DNA from 4 places in the Shigella dysenteriae genome. Region 4 is predicted to be linked to each of the others. Evidence: predicted binding sites of a transcription regulator. Region 4 holds the regulator's gene; each other region holds the start of a gene.
The links. The regulator PurR, encoded in region 4, represses purine synthesis genes. The targets are predictions, from matches to a motif close to CANGCAAACGTTTGCNTG.
Positions count from the first base shown of each region.

Region 1: the regulator PurR is predicted to act here: its motif matches at 2,508-2,525, upstream of purH (bifunctional phosphoribosylaminoimidazolecarboxamide formyltransferase/IMP cyclohydrolase).
Region 2: the regulator PurR is predicted to act here: its motif matches at 1,540-1,557, upstream of carA (glutamine-hydrolyzing carbamoyl-phosphate synthase small subunit).
Region 3: the regulator PurR is predicted to act here: its motif matches at 1,897-1,914, upstream of purM (phosphoribosylformylglycinamidine cyclo-ligase).

Region 1 is NZ_CP055055.1:134,828-139,023, reverse strand. Features, by position in the region: rRNA gene HUZ68_RS00675 (23S ribosomal RNA) at 1-119, opposite strand, end outside; tRNA gene HUZ68_RS00670 (tRNA-Glu) at 313-388, opposite strand; rRNA gene HUZ68_RS00665 (16S ribosomal RNA) at 474-2,015, opposite strand; gene purH (bifunctional phosphoribosylaminoimidazolecarboxamide formyltransferase/IMP cyclohydrolase) at 2,632-4,196, shown strand, end outside.
Region 2 is NZ_CP055055.1:635,320-639,515, forward strand. Features, by position in the region: gene rihC (ribonucleoside hydrolase RihC) at 1-205, shown strand, start outside; gene dapB (4-hydroxy-tetrahydrodipicolinate reductase) at 372-1,193, shown strand; gene carA (glutamine-hydrolyzing carbamoyl-phosphate synthase small subunit) at 1,649-2,797, shown strand; gene carB (carbamoyl-phosphate synthase large subunit) at 2,815-4,196, shown strand, end outside.
Region 3 is NZ_CP055055.1:3,429,757-3,433,952, forward strand. Features, by position in the region: gene uraA (uracil permease) at 1-940, opposite strand, end outside; gene upp (uracil phosphoribosyltransferase) at 1,026-1,652, opposite strand; gene purM (phosphoribosylformylglycinamidine cyclo-ligase) at 1,977-3,014, shown strand; gene purN (phosphoribosylglycinamide formyltransferase) at 3,014-3,652, shown strand; gene ppk1 (polyphosphate kinase 1) at 3,824-4,196, shown strand, end outside.
Region 4 is NZ_CP055055.1:2,514,159-2,518,354, forward strand. Features, by position in the region: gene sodB (superoxide dismutase [Fe]) at 1-142, shown strand, start outside; gene HUZ68_RS11990 (MFS transporter) at 288-1,457, opposite strand; gene cydH (cytochrome bd-I accessory subunit CydH) at 1,623-1,712, opposite strand; gene purR (HTH-type transcriptional repressor PurR) at 2,011-3,036, shown strand; gene punR (DNA-binding transcriptional activator PunR) at 3,033-3,965, opposite strand; gene punC (purine nucleoside transporter PunC) at 4,078-4,196, shown strand, end outside.

The sequences.
Region 1 (4,196 bases), 2.4 Mb from region 4:
TTCGGAAATCGCCGGTTATAACGGTTCATATCACCTTACCGACGCTTATCGCAGATTAGCACGTCCTTCATCGCCTCTGACTGCCAGGGCATCCACCGTGTACGCTTAGTCGCTTAACCTCACAACCCGAAGATGTTTCTTGCGATTCATCATCGTGTTGCGAAAATTTGAGAGACTCACGAACAACTCTCGTTGTTCAGTGTTTCAATTTTCAGCTTGATCCAGATTTTTAAAGAGCAAATATCTCAAACATCACCCGAAGATGAGTTTTGAGATATTAAGGCAGGTGACTTTCACTCACAAACCAGCAAGTGGCGTCCCCTAGGGGATTCGAACCCCTGTTACCGCCGTGAAAGGGCGGTGTCCTGGGCCTCTAGACGAAGGGGACGTATCAGTCTGCTTCGCAAGACGCCTTGCTTTTCACTTTCTATCAGACAATCTGTGTGAGCACTGCAAAGTACGCTTCTTTAAGGTAAGGAGGTGATCCAACCGCAGGTTCCCCTACGGTTACCTTGTTACGACTTCACCCCAGTCATGAATCACAAAGTGGTAAGCGCCCTCCCGAAGGTTAAGCTACCTACTTCTTTTGCAACCCACTCCCATGGTGTGACGGGCGGTGTGTACAAGGCCCGGGAACGTATTCACCGTGGCATTCTGATCCACGATTACTAGCGATTCCGACTTCATGGAGTCGAGTTGCAGACTCCAATCCGGACTACGACGCACTTTATGAGGTCCGCTTGCTCTCGCGAGGTCGCTTCTCTTTGTATGCGCCATTGTAGCACGTGTGTAGCCCTGGTCGTAAGGGCCATGATGACTTGACGTCATCCCCACCTTCCTCCAGTTTATCACTGGCAGTCTCCTTTGAGTTCCCGGCCGGACCGCTGGCAACAAAGGATAAGGGTTGCGCTCGTTGCGGGACTTAACCCAACATTTCACAACACGAGCTGACGACAGCCATGCAGCACCTGTCTCACAGTTCCCGAAGGCACCAATCCATCTCTGGAAAGTTCTGTGGATGTCAAGACCAGGTAAGGTTCTTCGCGTTGCATCGAATTAAACCACATGCTCCACCGCTTGTGCGGGCCCCCGTCAATTCATTTGAGTTTTAACCTTGCGGCCGTACTCCCCAGGCGGTCGACTTAACGCGTTAGCTCCGGAAGCCACGCCTCAAGGGCACAACCTCCAAGTCGACATCGTTTACGGCGTGGACTACCAGGGTATCTAATCCTGTTTGCTCCCCACGCTTTCGCACCTGAGCGTCAGTCTTCGTCCAGGGGGCCGCCTTCGCCACCGGTATTCCTCCAGATCTCTACGCATTTCACCGCTACACCTGGAATTCTACCCCCCTCTACGAGACTCAAGCTTGCCAGTATCAGATGCAGTTCCCAGGTTGAGCCCGGGGATTTCACATCTGACTTAACAAACCGCCTGCGTGCGCTTTACGCCCAGTAATTCCGATTAACGCTTGCACCCTCCGTATTACCGCGGCTGCTGGCACGGAGTTAGCCGGTGCTTCTTCTGCGGGTAACGTCAATGAGCAAAGGTATTAACTTTACTCCCTTCCTCCCCGCTGAAAGTACTTTACAACCCGAAGGCCTTCTTCATACACGCGGCATGGCTGCATCAGGCTTGCGCCCATTGTGCAATATTCCCCACTGCTGCCTCCCGTAGGAGTCTGGACCGTGTCTCAGTTCCAGTGTGGCTGGTCATCCTCTCAGACCAGCTAGGGATCGTCGCCTAGGTGAGCCGTTACCCCACCTACTAGCTAATCCCATCTGGGCACATCCGATGGCAAGAGGCCCGAAGGTCCCCCTCTTTGGTCTTGCGACGTTATGCGGTATTAGCTACCGTTTCCAGTAGTTATCCCCCTCCATCAGGCAGTTTCCCAGACATTACTCACCCGTCCGCCACTCGTCAGCGAAACAGCAAGCTGTTTCCTGTTACCGTTCGACTTGCATGTGTTAGGCCTGCCGCCAGCGTTCAATCTGAGCCATGATCAAACTCTTCAATTTAAAAGTTTGATGCTCAAAGAATTAAACTTCGTAATGAATTACGTGTTCACTCTTGAGACTTGGTATTCATTTTTCGTCTTGCGACGTTAAGAATCCGTATCTTCGAGTGCCCACACAGATTGTCTGATAAATTGTTAAAGAGCAGTTGCGACGCGGCTTTCAGCTCACTGTCGCGAGGTGGCGTATATTACGCCTTCCTCTTTCAGAGTCAACCCTGAATTTCAGGATTTTTCTCTTCAACCGAACCGGCTGTTTGTGTGAAGTGATTCACATCCGCCGTGTCGATGGAGGCGCATTATAGGGAGTTCTCCGCAGGCCGCAATAGAAAAATTGCAGAAAAATGACTGACTGCTGCATTCCCCAGCAAAACCCCGCTTTATACCTTTTTACGCACAGAGTTATCCACAATCATCAATGTGATTTCAGTATTTTTCCCACGGTAACCACTGTCAAAATTGTGATCACCATTGAAAGAGAAAAATTCGCGAGCGTTGCGCAAACGTTTTCGTTACAATGCGGGCGAAAAATAAGGATGCCCCGTTAGGGGCGTTAGCTAAGTTTTTCGCGAAAAATTCAGCTAACGCTCTCTGTAATAGTCAAATCCAGGGGATTTACCATGCAACAACGTCGTCCAGTCCGCCGCGCTCTGCTCAGTGTTTCTGACAAAGCCGGTATCGTCGAATTCGCCCAGGCACTTTCCGCACGCGGTGTGGAGCTGCTGTCTACAGGGGGCACTGCCCGTCTGTTAGCAGAAAAAGGTCTGCCGGTAACCGAAGTTTCCGATTACACCGGTTTCCCGGAGATGATGGATGGACGCGTGAAGACCCTGCATCCGAAAGTACATGGTGGCATTCTGGGCCGTCGCGGCCAGGACGATGCCATTATGGAAGAACATCAGATCCAGCCTATCGATATGGTGGTTGTTAACCTGTATCCGTTCGCCCAGACCGTGGCCCGTGAAGGTTGCTCGCTGGAAGATGCGGTTGAGAACATCGATATCGGCGGCCCAACGATGGTGCGCTCCGCCGCCAAGAACCATAAAGATGTCGCAATCGTGGTGAAGAGCAGCGACTACGACGCCATTATTAAAGAGATGGATGACAACGAAGGATCGCTGACGCTTGCAACCCGTTTCGACCTCGCCATCAAAGCCTTCGAACACACTGCCGCCTACGACAGCATGATTGCCAACTACTTCGGCAGCATGGTTCCGGCTTACCACGGTGAAAGCAAAGAAGCCGCCGGTCGCTTCCCACGCACGCTGAACCTGAACTTCATTAAGAAGCAGGATATGCGTTACGGCGAGAACAGCCACCAGCAGGCTGCCTTCTATATAGAAGAGAATGTGAAAGAAGCCTCCGTTGCTACCGCAACCCAGGTTCAGGGTAAAGCCCTCTCTTATAACAACATCGCCGATACCGATGCGGCGCTGGAGTGCGTGAAAGAGTTCGCCGAGCCGGCATGTGTGATTGTGAAGCACGCCAACCCTTGCGGCGTGGCTATCGGCAATTCCATTCTTGATGCTTACGATCGCGCGTACAAAACCGACCCGACCTCCGCATTCGGCGGCATCATTGCCTTTAACCGCGAGCTGGATGCGGAAACCGCACAGGCCATCATTTCTCGTCAGTTTGTTGAAGTGATTATTGCGCCGTCCGCCAGCGAAGAAGCCCTGAAAATCACCGCCGCCAAACAGAATGTACGCGTTCTGACCTGCGGTCAGTGGGGCGAGCGTGTTCCGGGCCTCGATTTCAAACGCGTGAACGGCGGTCTGCTGGTTCAGGATCGTGATCTGGGGATGGTCGGTGCAGAAGAACTGCGCGTCGTCACCAAACGCCAGCCGACCGAACAGGAACTGCGTGATGCGCTGTTCTGCTGGAAAGTGGCGAAGTTCGTGAAATCCAATGCTATCGTCTATGCCAAAAACAATATGACCATCGGTATTGGCGCGGGCCAGATGAGCCGCGTGTACTCCGCGAAAATCGCCGGTATTAAAGCCGCCGATGAAGGTCTGGAAGTGAAAGGTTCCTCGATGGCTTCTGACGCGTTCTTCCCGTTCCGCGACGGTATTGATGCCGCAGCCGCTGCGGGCGTGACCTGCGTAATCCAGCCTGGCGGTTCTATCCGTGATGACGAAGTGATTGCCGCCGCCGACGAGCACGGTATTGCGATGCTCTTCAC
Region 2 (4,196 bases), 1.9 Mb from region 4:
CATCGCCTGGCTGGTGCGCCCGGACCTGTTCACTCTCAAACCCTGTTTTGTGGCAGTGGAAACTCAGGGCGAATTTACCTCAGGCACGACGGTGGTTGATATCGACGGTTGCCTGGGCAAGCCAGCCAATGTACAGGTGGCATTGGATCTGGATGTGAAAGGCTTCCAGCAGTGGGTGGCTGAGGTGCTGGCTCTGGCGTCGTAACCTGTCACATGTTATTGGCATGCAGTCATTCATCGACTCATGCCTTTCACTGATATCCCTCCCTATTTATCATTAATTTCTAATTATCAGCGTTTTTGGCTGGCGGCGTAGCGATGCGCTGGTTACTCTGAAAACGGTCTATGCAAATTAACAAAAGAGAATAGCTATGCATGATGCAAACATCCGCGTTGCCATCGCGGGAGCCGGGGGGCGTATGGGCCGCCAGTTGATTCAGGCGGCGCTGGCATTAGAAGGCGTGCAGCTGGGCGCGGCGCTGGAGCGCGAAGGATCTTCTTTACTGGGCAGCGACGCCGGTGAGCTGGCTGGTGCAGGGAAAACAGGCGTTACCGTGCAAAGCAGCCTCGATGCGGTAAAAGATGATTTTGATGTGTTTATCGATTTTACCCGTCCGGAAGGTACGCTGAACCATCTCGCTTTTTGTCGCCAGCATGGCAAAGGGATGGTGATCGGCACTACGGGGTTTGACGAAGCCGGTAAACAGGCGATTCGTGACGCCGCCGCCGATATTGCGATTGTCTTTGCCGCCAATTTTAGCGTTGGCGTTAACGTCATGCTTAAGCTGCTGGAGAAAGCAGCCAAAGTGATGGGTGACTACACCGATATCGAAATTATTGAAGCACATCATAGACATAAAGTTGATGCGCCGTCAGGCACCGCACTGGCAATGGGAGAGGCGATCGCCCACGCCCTTGATAAAGATCTGAAAGATTGCGCGGTCTACAGTCGTGAAGGCCACACCGGTGAACGTGTGCCTGGCACCATTGGTTTTGCCACCGTGCGTGCAGGTGACATCGTTGGCGAACATACCGCGATGTTTGCCGATATTGGCGAGCGTCTGGAGATCACCCATAAGGCGTCCAGCCGCATGACATTTGCTAACGGCGCGGTAAGATCGGCTTTGTGGTTGAGTAGTAAGGAAAGTGGTCTTTTTGATATGCGAGATGTGCTTGATCTCAATAGTTTGTAACCACAAAATATTTGTTATGGTGCAAGAATAACACATTTAATTTATTGATTATAAAGGGCTTTAATTTTTGGCCCTTTTATTTTTAGTGTTATGTTTTTAAATTGTCTATAAGTGCCAAAAATTACATGTTTTGTCTTCGGTTTTTGTTGTTTTAATGTAAATTTTGACCATTTGGTCCACTTTTCCCTACTCGCTTTTATTTCATGCAATCTTCTTGCTGCGCAAGCGTTTTCTAGAACAGGTTATATGATCTTTTTGCCGCTTAATGCCTGTAAAACATGCATGAGCCACAAAATAATATAAAAAATCCCGCCATTAAGTTGACTTTTAGCGCCCATATCTCCAGAATGCCGCCGTTTGCCAGAAATTCGTCGGTAAGCAGATTTGCATTGATTTACGTCATCATTGTGAATTAATATGCAAATAAAGTGAGTGAATATTCTCTGGAGGGTGTTTTGATTAAGTCAGCGCTATTGGTTCTGGAAGACGGAACCCAGTTTCACGGTCGGGCCATAGGGGCAACAGGTTCGGCGGTTGGGGAAGTCGTTTTCAATACTTCAATGACCGGTTATCAAGAAATCCTCACTGATCCTTCCTATTCTCGTCAAATCGTTACTCTTACTTATCCCCATATTGGCAATGTCGGCACTAATGACGCCGATGAAGAATCTTCTCAGGTACATGCACAAGGTCTGGTGATTCGCGACCTGCCGCTGATTGCCAGCAACTTCCGTAATACCGAAGACCTCTCTTCTTACCTGAAGCGCCATAACATCGTGGCGATTGCCGATATCGATACCCGTAAGCTGACGCGTTTACTGCGCGAGAAAGGCGCACAGAATGGCTGCATTATCGCAGGCGATAACCCGGATGCGGCGTTGGCGTTAGAAAAAGCCCGCGCGTTCCCAGGTCTGAATGGCATGGATCTGGCAAAAGAAGTGACCACCGCAGAAGCCTATAGCTGGACACAAGGGAGCTGGACGTTGACCGGCGGCCTGCCAGAAGCGAAAAAAGAAGACGAGCTGCCGTTCCACGTCGTGGCTTATGATTTTGGTGCCAAGCGCAACATCCTGCGGATGCTGGTGGATAGAGGCTGTCGCCTGACCATCGTTCCGGCGCAAACTTCTGCGGAAGATGTGCTGAAAATGAATCCAGACGGCATCTTCCTCTCCAACGGTCCTGGCGACCCGGCCCCGTGCGATTACGCCATTACCGCCATCCAGAAATTCCTCGAAACCGATATTCCGGTATTCGGCATCTGCCTCGGTCATCAGCTGCTGGCGCTGGCGAGCGGTGCGAAGACTGTCAAAATGAAATTTGGTCACCACGGCGGCAACCATCCGGTTAAAGATGTGGAGAAAAACGTGGTGATGATCACCGCCCAGAACCACGGTTTTGCGGTGGATGAAGCAACATTACCTGCAAACCTGCGTGTCACGCATAAATCCCTGTTCGACGGTACGTTACAGGGCATTCATCGCACTGATAAACCGGCGTTCAGCTTCCAGGGTCACCCGGAAGCCAGCCCTGGGCCACACGACGCAGCGCCGTTGTTCGACCACTTTATCGAGTTAATTGAGCAGTACCGTAAAACCGCTAAGTAATCAGGAGTAAAAGAGCCATGCCAAAACGTACAGATATAAAAAGTATCCTGATTCTGGGTGCGGGCCCGATTGTTATCGGTCAGGCGTGTGAGTTTGACTACTCTGGCGCGCAAGCATGTAAAGCCCTGCGCGAAGAGGGTTACCGCGTCATTCTGGTGAACTCCAACCCGGCGACCATCATGACCGACCCGGAAATGGCCGATGCGACCTACATCGAGCCGATTCACTGGGAAGTAGTACGCAAGATTATTGAAAAAGAGCGCCCGGACGCGGTGCTGCCAACGATGGGCGGTCAGACGGCGCTGAACTGCGCGCTGGAGCTGGAGCGTCAGGGCGTGTTGGAAGAGTTCGGCGTGACTATGATTGGTGCGACCGCCGATGCGATTGATAAAGCAGAAGACCGCCGTCGTTTCGACGTAGCGATGAAGAAAATTGGTCTGGAAACCGCGCGTTCCGGTATCGCACACACGATGGAAGAAGCGCTGGCGGTTGCCGCTGACGTGGGCTTCCCGTGCATTATTCGCCCATCCTTTACCATGGGCGGTAGCGGCGGCGGTATCGCTTATAACCGCGAAGAGTTTGAAGAAATTTGCGCCCGCGGTCTGGATCTCTCCCCAACCAAAGAGCTGCTGATTGATGAGTCGCTGATCGGCTGGAAAGAGTACGAGATGGAAGTGGTGCGTGATAAAAACGACAACTGCATCATCGTCTGCTCTATCGAAAACTTTGATGCGATGGGCATCCATACCGGTGACTCCATCACTGTCGCGCCAGCCCAAACGCTGACCGACAAAGAATATCAAATCATGCGTAACGCCTCGATGGCGGTGCTGCGTGAAATCGGCGTTGAAACCGGTGGTTCCAATGTCCAGTTTGCGGTGAACCCGAAAAACGGTCGCCTGATTGTTATCGAAATGAACCCACGCGTGTCCCGTTCTTCGGCGCTGGCGTCGAAAGCGACCGGTTTCCCGATTGCTAAAGTGGCGGCGAAACTGGCGGTGGGTTACACCCTCGACGAACTGATGAACGACATCACTGGCGGACGTACTCCGGCCTCCTTCGAGCCGTCCATCGACTATGTGGTTACTAAAATTCCTCGCTTCAACTTCGAAAAATTCGCTGGTGCTAACGACCGTCTGACCACTCAGATGAAATCGGTTGGCGAAGTGATGGCGATTGGTCGCACGCAGCAGGAATCCCTGCAAAAAGCGCTGCGCGGCCTGGAAGTCGGTGCGACTGGATTCGACCCGAAAGTGAGCCTCGATGACCCGGAAGCGTTAACCAAAATCCGTCGCGAACTGAAAGATGCTGGCGCAGAGCGTATCTGGTACATCGCCGATGCCTTCCGTGCGGGCCTGTCTGTGGACGGCGTGTTCAACCTGACCAATATTGACCGCTG
Region 3 (4,196 bases), 920 kb from region 4:
TAGCGAAAATCGCCGCCCCGCCGATAACCCAGGTACTGTAAACACGGGTGATCGCCATCACGCCAATGTTTTCCCCGTAGGTGGTGTTTGGCGTGGAGCCAAAGAAGCCGGAAATCACGGTCGACAAGCCGTTAGCAAACATCGAACGGTGCAGACCTGGATCGCGCAGCAGATCTTTTTTGACGATATTAGCCGTTACTACCAGGTGCCCTACGTGTTCGGCAATAACCACTAACGCCGCTGGCAGAATAGTCAGAATGGCAAACCACTCGAAGCGCGGCGTATAGAGGGTTGGCAGCGCAAACCAGTGAGCATTAATAATCGGCGTGGTATCGACAATTCCCATTGCGAAAGAGAGCGCGTACCCCACCAGCACGCCAATTAAAATCGGGATAATTGCCAGGAAACCACGGAACAGCACGGAACCTAAAACCGTGACCGCCAAGGTGGTAATAGAGATGATGATGGTTTTGGAGTCTGGCGTTTGCCCTTCAGCCGGGAGTAAACCCGCCATACCGGCAGCTACGCCCGCCAGCTCCAGACCGATGACGGCAACGATTGCGCCCATTGCCGCAGGTGGAAACAGCACGTCCAGCCAGCCGGTCCCCGCTTTCTTCACGATAAAAGAAACCAGGCAGAACAGCACGCCGCACATAATAAAGCCGCCCAGCGCGACTTCATACCCTAACGGCAACAGTAACAATACCGGTGAAATAAAGGCAAAGCTGGAACCAAGATAAGCCGGAATTTTCCCTTTACAGATGAAGAGATACAGCAGCGTTCCAATACCGTTAAATAACAGTACAGTCGCCGGGTTAATATGAAATAAGACGGGCACCAGGACGGTTGCACCAAACATGGCGAACAAATGTTGCAAACTAAGCGGGATTGTCTGTAAAAGTGGCGGTCTTTCACTCACCCCGATAGCACGGCGCGTCATAGTATTATCCTCTGTATTATGTGTTATAGGCGCTTTACTCAAAAAAAAGCCGACTCTTAAAGTCGGCTTTAATTATTTTTATTCTTTATTTCGTACCAAAGATTTTGTCACCGGCATCGCCGAGGCCCGGAATAATGTATCCGTGCTCGTTCAGTCCCTGGTCAATCGATGCAGTATACAGTTCGACGTCCGGATGCGCTTTTTCCAGCGCAGCGATACCTTCTGGTGCAGCTACCAGCACCAGAACTTTGATGCTGCTGCAGCCCGCTTTTTTCAGCAGGTCGATGGTCGCGATAACGGAACCACCGGTTGCCAGCATTGGGTCAACGATCAGCGCCATACGCTCATCGATGTTAGAAACCAGTTTCTGGAAGTACGGTACCGGCTCCAGCGTTTCTTCATTACGGTACATACCGACAACGCTGATGCGCGCGCTCGGAACGTTTTCCAGCACACCGTCCATCATCCCCAGACCCGCACGCAGAATTGGCACAACGGTAATTTTCTTACCTTTGATCTGGTCGATTTCTACCGGGCCGTTCCAGCCTTCGATAGTTACTTTTTCCGTTTCGAGGTCGGCGGTCGCTTCGTAAGTCAGCAGGCTACCCACTTCGGAAGCGAGTTCGCGAAAGCGCTTGGTGCTGATATCTTGCTCACGCATCAGTCCCAGCTTGTGTTTGACGAGTGGGTGTTTGACTTCCACGATCTTCATACTCTTTCTCCTTTGAGGGGCAGCCACAAAAAAAATCGACGGATTATACCTCCTTTCTTCAAGGCGGCAATATTATTTTCGTTGACTTTAGTCAAAATGATAACGGTTTGAGATAAAGTTATTTTATATTCAAATGGTTATGAAAGAAGATTATTCCATCCGAAAACTAACCTTTGCCCTGGCACAAGTCTTCTTTCGCCGCGCGCCTGGGGAAAAGACGTGCAAAAAGGTTGTGTAAAGCAGTCTCGCAAACGTTTGCTTTCCCTGTTAGAATTGCGCCGAATTTTATTTTTCTACCGCAAGTAACGCGTGGGGACCCAAGCAGTGACCGATAAAACCTCTCTTAGCTACAAAGATGCCGGTGTTGATATTGACGCGGGTAATGCTCTGGTTGGAAGAATCAAAGGCGTAGTGAAGAAAACGCGTCGTCCGGAAGTGATGGGCGGTCTGGGCGGCTTCGGTGCGCTGTGTGCATTGCCGCAAAAATATCGTGAACCCGTGCTGGTTTCCGGCACTGACGGCGTAGGTACCAAGCTGCGTCTGGCAATGGACTTAAAACGTCACGACACCATTGGTATTGATCTGGTCGCCATGTGCGTTAATGACCTGGTGGTGCAAGGTGCAGAACCGCTGTTTTTCCTCGACTATTACGCAACCGGAAAACTGGATGTTGATACCGCTTCAGCGGTGATCAGCGGCATTGCGGAAGGTTGTCTGCAATCGGGCTGTTCACTGGTGGGTGGCGAAACGGCAGAAATGCCGGGGATGTATCACGGTGAGGATTACGATGTCGCGGGTTTCTGCGTGGGCGTGGTAGAAAAATCAGAAATCATCGACGGCTCTAAAGTCAGCGACGGCGATGTGCTGATTGCACTCGGTTCCAGCGGTCCGCACTCGAACGGTTATTCGCTGGTGCGCAAAATTCTTGAAGTCAGCGGTTGTGATCCGCAAACCACCGAACTTGATGGTAAGCCATTAGCCGATCATCTGCTGGCACCGACCCGCATTTACGTGAAGTCAGTGCTGGAGTTGATTGAAAAGGTCGATGTGCATGCCATTGCGCACCTGACCGGCGGCGGCTTCTGGGAAAACATTCCGCGCGTATTGCCAGATAATACCCAGGCAGTGATTGATGAATCTTCCTGGCAGTGGCCGGAAGTGTTCAACTGGCTGCAAACGGCAGGTAACGTTGAACGCCATGAAATGTATCGCACCTTCAACTGCGGCGTCGGGATGATTATCGCCCTGCCTGCTCCGGAAGTGGACAAAGCCCTCGCCCTGCTCAATGCCAACGGTGAAAACGCGTGGAAAATCGGTATCATCAAAGCCTCTGATTCCGAACAACGCGTGGTTATCGAATAATGAATATTGTGGTGCTTATTTCCGGCAACGGAAGTAATTTGCAGGCAATTATTGACGCCTGTAAAACCAACAAAATTAAAGGCACCGTACGGGCAGTTTTCAGCAATAAGGCCGACGCGTTCGGCCTTGAACGCGCCCGCCAGGCGGGTATTGCAACGCATACGCTCATCACCAGCGCGTTTGACAGTCGTGAAGCCTATGACCGGGAGTTGATTCATGAAATCGACATGTACGCACCCGATGTGGTCGTGCTGGCTGGTTTTATGCGCATTCTCAGCCCGGCGTTTGTCTCCCACTATGCCGGGCGTTTGCTGAACATTCACCCTTCTCTGCTGCCGAAATATCCCGGATTACACACCCATCGTCAGGCGCTGGAAAATGGCGATGAAGAGCACGGTACATCGGTGCATTTCGTCACCGATGAACTGGATGGTGGCCCGGTTATTTTACAGGCGAAAGTCCCGGTATTTGCTGGTGATACGGAAGATGATATCACCGCCCGCGTGCAAACCCAGGAACACGCTATTTATCCGCTGGTGATTAGCTGGTTTGCCGATGGTCGTCTGAAAATGCACGAAAACGCCGCGTGGCTGGATGGTCAACGTCTGCCGCCGCAGGGCTACGCTGCCGACGAGTAATGCCCCCGTAGTTAAAGCGCCAGCTCTGCCGCTGGCGTTTTTCAATTCACCTGTAAATCGCAAGCTCCAGCAGTTTTTTTCTCCCTTTTCTGGCATAGTTGGACATCTGCCAATATTGCTCGCCATAATATCCAGGCAGTGTCCCGTGAATAAAACGGAGTAAAAGTGGTAATGGGTCAGGAAAAGCTATACATCGAAAAAGAGCTCAGTTGGTTATCGTTCAATGAACGCGTGCTTCAGGAAGCGGCGGACAAATCTAACCCGCTGATTGAAAGGATGCGTTTCCTGGGGATCTATTCCAATAACCTTGATGAGTTCTATAAAGTCCGCTTCGCTGAACTGAAGCGACGCATCATTATTAGCGAAGAACAAGGCTCCAACTCTCATTCCCGCCATTTACTGGGCAAAATTCAGTCCCGGGTGCTGAAAGCCGATCAGGAATTCGACGGCCTCTACAACGAGCTATTGCTGGAGATGGCGCGCAACCAGATCTTCCTGATTAATGAACGCCAGCTCTCCGTCAATCAACAAAACTGGCTGCGTC
Region 4 (4,196 bases):
CACCGAAGCGACTCCGCTGCTGACCGTTGATGTCTGGGAACACGCATATTACATCGACTATCGCAATGCACGTCCTGGCTATCTGGAGCACTTCTGGGCGCTGGTGAACTGGGAATTCGTAGCGAAAAATCTCGCTGCATAATAACTGATGGCAAATGCAGCATTGCCTGATGCGCTTCGCTTACCATGCCAACGCGGATGAGGCGTTAACAGCGTATTCGGCAAGATAAATCGCACGTTGTCAGCAACTGTAACGCAGAAGGTTATCCTTCTGCGTTTTTGTTTAATTAGCTGTTAGCAACGCAAACTGTTTCAGGTTGTTTTCTGGCTGACATAAACACCAGCAATAATGCCAGTCCCGCGACAATCGCTCCCATCACCGGCACAAAGCTGTATCCCAGCCCAGCGGAAATTACCGCACCACCAGCAGCTGCTCCCAGCGCATTTCCAAGATTAAAGGCACCAATATTGACTGATGAAGACAGACCTGGCGCTTCACTGGCGACACGCATCACGCGCATCTGTAACGGCGGTACGACCGCAAAGGTTGCTGCGCCCCACACCACCATGCTAATAGCTGCGCCGAACTCATTGCGGGCCAGGAACGGGATTGCCAGCATAATCACCATCAACAACAACAAAAAGCCTTTCAACGTGCCGTTAACTGAACGATCTGCCAGTTTGCCGCCGAGATAGTTACCGATAGAGAATCCGACACCAATCAGCACCAGCATTGCCGTGACGAACACTGGTGTTGCGTGGGTAATACTTTGTAGTACCGGAGAGATATAGGTGTAGAGAGTAAACATTGCACCAGCTCCCAGTACCGTCGTCAGCAATGCAGACAGCACCTGCGGACGCATTAATACCGCCAGCTCTTTTTTCACTTCAGGTCGTGCCCCTGCACCACCTTTAGGTAATGAGAAGAACAGACTTACCATTGAAATCACTCCCAGCCCCGCCGTTGCCAGAAATGACATCCGCCAGCCGATGGTTTCACCCAACCAGGTCGCCGCCGGCACGCCACCGATATTTGCCAGGGTTAACCCCATAAACATAGTGGCAACTGCGCTGGCCTGTTTATGTTTTGGCACCACGCTTGCGGCCACGACTGAACCCAAACCAAAAAATGCTCCGTGATTCAGGCTGGTCAAAATGCGTGAAAGCATCAGGGTCATATAATCCGGCGCGATGGCGGAAAGTACGTTGCCGAGCGTGAAAATTGCCATCAGGAAAATCAACGCACTGCGGCGGGCACGATGAGAAAGTAGAAGCGTCATCAGCGGCGCGCCAACCATTACGCCAACTGCATAGGCACTGATTAACATTCCGGCAGCGGGAATCGAGACATCCACACCGCGCGCAATGACGGGCAACAAGCCCATTGGCGAGAACTCCGTTGTCCCGATACCAAACGCGCCAATCGCCAGCGCCAGCAACGGATAGTTAATTTTCATGCCTTATCTCCACCTCTTCGCGTCATTACGCGATATTCATTAAAGTGGCGAAAGCATGACAGCAATCACAAAAAAATGAAAATAACAAAAAGAGAAAACACTTTTGCCATTTTGCTAACAAACAGGAAGGAGATGCGAGGGAGAACGCGCTCCCTCGAGAGGAAATCAGTGCAGCGCGGCAGTCAAACCCACGGCTACGATCAAACCGAGGACGATAATCGTTGTTACCAGTGAAAATTTAAGGTCGGTGCTCATCAAGTTTTCTCCTTTTTTATTACCACACAAAAAGTGATATTACGCATTTTTACACACTGTGATGAAAAAATCTCCCGTCATTTATAATGATAAGTGTTTTTACCACTTCCCCTTTTCGTCAAGATCGGCCAAAATTCCACGCTTACACTATTTGCGTACTGGCCATTGACCCCTTCCTGACGCTCCGTGTCGTTTTTCCGGCGTACCGCAACACTTTTGTTGTGCGTAAGGTGTGTAAAGGCAAACGTTTACCTTGCGATTTTGCAGGAGCTGAAGTTAGGGTCTGGAGTGAAATGGAATGGCAACAATAAAAGATGTAGCGAAACGAGCAAACGTTTCCACTACAACTGTGTCACACGTAATCAACAAAACACGTTTCGTCGCTGAAGAAACGCGCAACGCCGTGTGGGCAGCGATTAAAGAATTACACTACTCCCCTAGCGCGGTGGCGCGTAGCCTGAAGGTTAACCACACCAAGTCTATCGGTTTGCTGGCGACCAGCAGCGAAGCGGCCTATTTTGCCGAGATCATTGAAGCGGTTGAAAAAAATTGCTTCCAGAAAGGTTACACCCTGATTCTGGGTAATGCGTGGAACAATCTTGAGAAACAGCGGGCTTATCTGTCGATGATGGCGCAAAAACGCGTCGATGGTCTGCTGGTGATGTGTTCTGAGTACCCAGAGCCGTTGCTGGCGATGCTGGAAGAGTATCGCCATATCCCAATGGTGGTGATGGACTGGGGTGAAGCAAAAGCTGACTTCACCGATGCGGTCATTGATAACGCGTTCGAAGGCGGCTACATGGCCGGGCGTTATCTGATTGAACGCGGTCACCGCGAAATCGGCGTCATCCCCGGCCCGCTGGAACGTAACACCGGCGCAGGCCGCCTTGCCGGTTTTATGAAGGCGATGGAAGAAGCGATGATCAAGGTGCCGGAAAGCTGGATTGTTCAGGGTGACTTTGAACCCGAATCTGGTTATCGCGCCATGCAGCAAATACTGTCGCAGCCGCATCGCCCTACTGCCGTCTTCTGTGGTGGCGATATCATGGCAATGGGCGCACTTTGTGCTGCTGATGAAATGGGTCTGCGCGTCCCGCAGGATGTTTCGCTGATCGGTTATGATAACGTGCGCAACGCCCGCTATTTTACGCCGGCGCTGACCACGATCCACCAACCAAAAGATTCGCTGGGTGAAACAGCGTTCAACATGCTGTTGGATCGTATCGTCAACAAACGTGAAGAACCGCAGTCCATTGAAGTGCATCCGCGCTTGATTGAACGCCGCTCCGTGGCTGACGGCCCGTTCCGCGACTATCGTCGTTAATCACCCGTTGCGGGAGTCTCTTCCGGCTCCCGCAGCCACTCCTTATTCAGCGTCTCACTATCGCCGAGATACTCAAGCAGCCAGGTTAACGCAGGCGACATATCATTTTGCTGCCATGTCAGACAACATGCCGAATCCGGGAAGGGGTTTTCCAATTCAAGTGCTACCCACTTCCCCTCATTAAGCCACGGTTTGGCGAAATGTGTTGGCACCATCCCTATGCATAATCCTGCCGAGATACAGGTTGCCGATGATTCCCAGTCAGGCACGACAACTCTTTTTTGGTTATCCAGCAACCAGGTAATACGTTTAGGTAGCGTTCGCGAGGTGTCTTCGCGCACCAACGACGGCCAGTTGCGCAACGTATCATCGCTGAATGGGCCATCCATCAACGCCAGCGGGTGGTGGCTGGCAACAACGCAACTCCAGCTTAGCATCCCCATATCCCGGAAGGCATAACGACCGCCTACCGGAATCGCGCGTGTTGCGCCAATCGCCAGTTCCACGCGCCCGTCGGAAAGCGCATCCCAGACACCGTTGAACACTTCCTGAAAGACAAGAAGTTCGACATCATCAAAATGGCGATAAAAATCAACGATCATCTGCCGTGTACGTTCTGGCCTGACAATATTATCCACTGCGATAGCTAACTGACCGCGCCAACCGTTCGCTATCTGCTGACATTGCTGGCGGGTGATCTGCATTTTTTTGACAACAGAGCGCCCTTCTTTGAGAAACCACGCTCCAGCAGCGGTCAGCTCCACATCACGGTGCCGTCGTTCAAAGAGCGGCACCGCCAGCCACTCTTCCAGCTGACGCACGGTATAGCTGACCGCAGAAGGAACGCGATGCAGCTCCTGTGCCGCAGCGCTAAAACTACCATTACGCGCTACCGCATCAACAACTTCGAGTGAATATTCTGACCACATAGTCTGCCTGCAAAATTTTTGAAATCAGTCATCAAATATTACCGTTTCACAACACTAATTTCACTCCCTACACTTTGCGGCGGTGTTTAATTGAGAGATTTAGAGAATATACATGCAACCTGGGAAAAGATTTTTAGTCTGGCTGGCGGGTTTGAGCGTACTCGGTTTTCTGGCAACCGATATGTATCTGCCTGCTTTCGCCGCCATACAGGCCGACCTGCAAACGCCTGC